DNA from 2 places in the Xanthomonas bundabergensis genome. Region 1 is predicted to be linked to the other one. Evidence: predicted binding sites of a transcription regulator. Region 1 holds the regulator's gene; the other holds the start of a gene.
What was found. The regulator FliA, encoded in region 1, starts transcription of late flagellar genes. The targets are predictions, from matches to a motif close to TAAAGTTTNNCNNNCNNNGGCCGATAA.

Region 1 (2,387 bases):
GCCAGCCGGCTCAGGCCCTGCATCATCGGCCGCGTGCGCCAGGCGGCGAGCGTGTCGATTTCCTTGCGCCAGGCGGCTTCGTCGCCACGCTCCAGTGCGTCCAGCGCACCTTGCAGGCGTTCGATCAGGGCGCTGCGTTCGGCGGTGGCTTCCATCAGGCGGTCGCTCCCAGGCGTTCGAAGATCTTGCCCAGCTTCTCCTGCAGCGTCTGCGCGGTGAACGGCTTGATGATGTAGCCGTTCACGCCGCACTGCGCCGCCTCGATGATCTGCTCGCGCTTGGCCTCGGCGGTCACCATCAGCACCGGCAGGTGCTTGAGCTTGTCGTCGGCACGGATGTTGCGCAGCAGGTCGATGCCGGTCATGCCGGGCATGTTCCAGTCGGTGACCACGAACTCGAACGGTGCCGAGCGCAGTGCAGCCAACGCACTGTTGCCGTCTTCGGCCTCTGCAGTGTTGGTGAAGCCGAGATCGCCGAGCAGATTCTTGACGATGCGCCGCATCGTCGAGAAATCGTCCACGATCAAAATCCGCATGTTCTTGTTCACCGCTAACTCCCTTGGGTCTTATTCTTCGTCTTCCAGGCCGGCATCGGCCGCTTCGAACGCTTTCAAGCGCCCGCGCAACCGTACCGTGGCCTGGCCGTGGATCTGGCAGACGCGCGACTCGCTGACACCGAGCACCGCGCCGATTTCCTTCAAGTTCAATTCCTGCTCGTAGTACAGCGACAGCACCAGCTGCTCGCGTTCGGGCAACTGCGCGATCGCCTTGCCCAGCTCGCGGCCGAACTCGCTGCGCTCCAGCATCTGCTGCGGGTTGGGGCCGCCCTTGGCGATGGTATCCAGTTCGCCGTGGTCCTCGACCCGCGACTCCAGGCTCAGCACCTGGCCGCGCGCGGCATCTTCCATCAATCGCAGGTATTCGGGAAGCGGCATGTCCATCGCCGCGGCCACTTCGTTGGCGGCGGCGGCGCGGCCGGTGCTCTGTTCGATCTTGCGGATCGCCGAGGCGGCGTCGCGGGCGCGGCGGTGCACCGAGCGCGGCACCCAGTCGCCGCGGCGGATCTCGTCGATCATCGAGCCGCGGATGCGGATCGAGGCGTAGGTCTCGAACGAGGCGCCCTGGTCGGCATCGTAGCTGCGCGAGGCCTCGATCAGGCCGATCATGCCGGCCTGGATCAGGTCGTCGATCTCGACGCTGGCCGGCAGCCGCGCCGCCAAGTGGTGGGCGATGCGCCGCACCAGGTCCGAATGCTGGGTGATGTAGTCGTTGGCGCTGTTGCGCTGCACGGCGCGGTATTGGGCGGCGGCGTTCATGCGGCGACCCCCCGCTGGATGATCCGTTCGACGAAGAACTCGACGTTGCCGCGCGGCACGGTCGGCGCCTGCCAGCGCGAGGTGCGGCGGGCGATCTCGGCGATCGCCTGCGCCGACGGGCTAGACGGGTAGGCCTTGACCACCGGCTGCTGGCGCTGCACCGCCAGGCGCAGCCAGTCGTCCTGCGGCACGCAGCCCAGGTAGTTCAGCGACACGTCGCCGAGGAACTTCTCGCACACCCGGCTCAGCTTGTCGTACAGCAGGCGGCCTTCGTTGAGGTCGCGGACCATGTTGGCGACGATCTGCACCCGGTCCACGCCGCGTTCGCGCGACAGCACCTTGATCAGCGCGTAGGCGTCGGTGATCGAGGCCGGCTCGTCGCAGACCACCACCACCGCGTCCTGCGCGGCCTGGCAGAAGGTCAGCACGCTGTCGGTGATGCCGGCGGCGGTGTCGATGATCATCACGTCCAGCTCGCGCTGCAGCTCGGAGAAGACGTTGACCAGGCCGACGTGCTGGGCGGGCGGCAGCTCGGCCATGTGCCGGCGGCCGGAGGCGGCGGGCACCACCATCAGCCCGTTGGGCATGTCGATCAGCACCTCTTCCAGGGTGCAGCGCCCGGCGACCAGGTCGGCCAGGGTGAACTTGGGGGTCAGCCCGAGCAGCACGTCGACGTTGGCCAGGCCGAGGTCGGCGTCCAGCAGCAGGGTGCGCTTGCCCATGTCGGCCAGCGCCATGGACAGGTTGACCGAGATGTTGGTCTTGCCGACGCCGCCCTTGCCGCCGGTCACGGCGATCGTACGCACCGGGCCCAGCGGTTCGCTGCGCGTTGCCGACAGGGGGAAGGCATTGGTCAGATTGGCGTAATCACGCGACGGCATGGTTCTGCTCCGGAGTACAGGGCTTATCGGCAGCGCGCCGCAAATCTTCAAGGCGCAATACCAGGCTGGCGGCGTTGGCGCGGTGCAGGTCGTCCGGCACGCGCTGACCATCGGTCACCCAGGTGATGGGAAGCCGGTGGTCCGCGACCACCGACAGGGCACTGCCAAACCGCCCGGTTTCATCCAGCTTG
Region 2 (2,387 bases), 1.6 Mb from region 1:
GATCGGCGCCAGGAACCCGGCCAGCGTGGCCAGCACCGCCAGCGTGCGCGATTCCTGCACCACCGCCAGCACGCACATGCTGGCCACCAGCACGATGCTCAGCGCGAACGCCGCGCTGGCCGGAATCAGCGCGGACAGCTTGAACGCGGCGAACACGGTCAGCAGCAGCACGCCGATCGCGCCGCCCTGCAGCGCCAGCGCGAAGCTGCGCTTGCGTTCGCGCTGGTGCCAGCCGAAGCCCAGTCCGGCCAGCGCCGCGGCGGCGATGCCGGCATAGCGCAGTTCGATCGGCATGCGCAGCCAGCCCTGGTCGCCGGCGTATTTCAGCAGCGCGGCGACGCCGGCCAGCAGCACCAGCATGCCGATCTTGACCGGCACGTTGCCTTCGGTGAACCAGCGCTTGGCGCCGGCCAGCAGGCGCTCGATCGGGCCAGGGCCCTGCGGCGCATCAGCCTCGGGCGGTGGCGTCACCGGCGTGCCGCTGGCCTCGCCCGTCACCGATGGCCGGGCTGCGAACGGCGGCGGCAGCGGCGGCGGCACGGGCGCACTGGCGACAGGCGCCGGCGCTGCGAACGGCTGCGCTGCGGCTTCGTCCTCGTCCTCGAACCCGGCAGCGAATTCGGCATCGCGTCCGGTATCGGTATCGGTGGTATCGAAACCAGGGTCGACCTGCGCCGCCTGCGGCGCGGCGCGGCGCAGCCGCGCCAGTTGCAGTTCCAGTGCCGCCACGCGCCGGCGCACGCCCGCCAGCGCCACCAGCAACACGATCAGCAGCACCGGCACCGCCAGTACCGCCACCACCACCAGCACGATCAACCCTTCCATCCGGACTCCATCCCCAAGACGACACGCCGCCAGGCGGCGTGCCAATGGTCCGGCGACGCCGGTCCTGGCGCAGATGGTAGACGAGTTCGCCCTCGCCGCGGCCCGGCCGCCGGCGGCGCAACCCAGGCGCGGCAACGCATGCCGGCGACGGACGCTGCGCAAATGCGTCCTCAAGCCGGTGCATCGGCGGCCGTTAACTCCCTTATCCCGTGTTGCGCCTGCTGTTCCCTCCCCTCCCACCGACAGCGCCAATGAACCTGCCAGCCAAACCCACCGAAGCGGGCATCGACGACCACATCCGTTCCGTGGTCGGCCTGTCCGACCAACTGCTCGGACAGCTGCGCCGTTCGTTGCAACGCATCGACGAGATCAACCGCACCACCCACGTGATCTCGATGAACGCACGCATCGAGTCGGCGCGGATCGGCCATGCCGGACGCGGTTTCAGCGTCATCGCGCAGGAAATGGACGTGCTGTCGCGGCGCGTGGCCGACGCCACCCAGGATCTGGACAAGGTCGCCGCCAGCACCAGCACCGAGATGCGCCACACCCTGCAGCGGCTGGACGACGACGTGCGCCGCACGCGCCTGAGCGAACTGGCGCTGAGCAACATCGACCTGATCGACCGCAATCTCTACGAACGCAGCTGCGACGTGCGCTGGTGGGCCACCGACGCGGCCATCGTCGCCGCCGCGCGGCCTGGCCGCGACGACGACGAACTCGCCTACGCGTCGCGGCGCATGGGCCAGATCCTGGACTCGTACACCGTGTACTTCGACCTGGTGCTGGCCGGCACCGACGGCCGCATCCTCGCCAATGGCCGCCCGCAGCAGTACGCCTCGGCCGGCAGCGACGTGTCCGCGCAGGCCTGGTTCGAGGACGCCACGCGCACCCGCAGCGGCGAGGAATTCGGCTTCCAGGGCGTGCATGCCAGCACCCTGGCCGATGGCGAACGCGTGCTGGTGTATTCGTGCACGGTGCGCGACGGCGGCCGCGTCGACGGCCGCGTGCTGGGCGTGCTCGGCATCGTGTTCCGCTGGGACGCGCTGGCGCAGACGGTGGTGCAGCGCACGCCGCTGTCGGAGCAGGAATGGGGCCGCAGCCGGGTGTGCATCGTCGACCAGCGCGGCCAGGTGCTGGCCGATTCGGCCGGGCGCATGCTGCAGGAGCGGATCGACTTCGCCGGCCGCGAAGCGCTGTTCAAGCAGCCGCGCGGCGCGGTGCTGAGCGATCTCAACGGACGCCCGCACTGCATCGCGCATGCCGCCTCGCCCGGCTACGAGACCTACCGTACAGGCTGGCATTCGCTGATCCTGCAGGCGCTGTAGCGCTGAGCGCGCGGGACGGCCCGCGCGCTCGGTGCTGGCCGATCCCGATCGCCAACTTACCCATGGCGCGCCCGCTCTCGGCATAGCCCAGGGCCTGCGCGGTCGCCTCCAACGGGAATACCCGGTCGATCACCGGCCTGATGATGCCGGCCTCGAGCAGCGCACCGATCTCGCGCAGTTGGTTGCCGCTGGCGGTCATGAACAGGAAGGCGTAGCCGACTCAGCGCCGCCTGG

Region 2: the regulator FliA is predicted to act here: its motif matches at 996-1,022, upstream of AB3X10_RS05355 (methyl-accepting chemotaxis protein).

What each region holds. Positions count from the first base shown of each region.
Region 1 covers NZ_CP162487.1:2,857,340-2,859,726, reverse strand. Annotated here, with positions in the region: gene AB3X10_RS12115 (protein phosphatase CheZ) at 1-155, opposite strand, end outside; gene cheY (chemotaxis response regulator CheY) at 155-547, opposite strand; gene AB3X10_RS12105 (RNA polymerase sigma factor FliA) at 566-1,315, opposite strand; gene AB3X10_RS12100 (MinD/ParA family ATP-binding protein) at 1,312-2,196, opposite strand; gene flhF (flagellar biosynthesis protein FlhF) at 2,183-2,387, opposite strand, start outside.
Region 2 covers NZ_CP162487.1:1,254,025-1,256,411, reverse strand. Annotated here, with positions in the region: gene AB3X10_RS05360 (DUF2339 domain-containing protein) at 1-825, opposite strand, end outside; gene AB3X10_RS05355 (methyl-accepting chemotaxis protein) at 1,077-2,153, shown strand; gene AB3X10_RS05350 (zinc-binding dehydrogenase) at 2,059-2,352, opposite strand.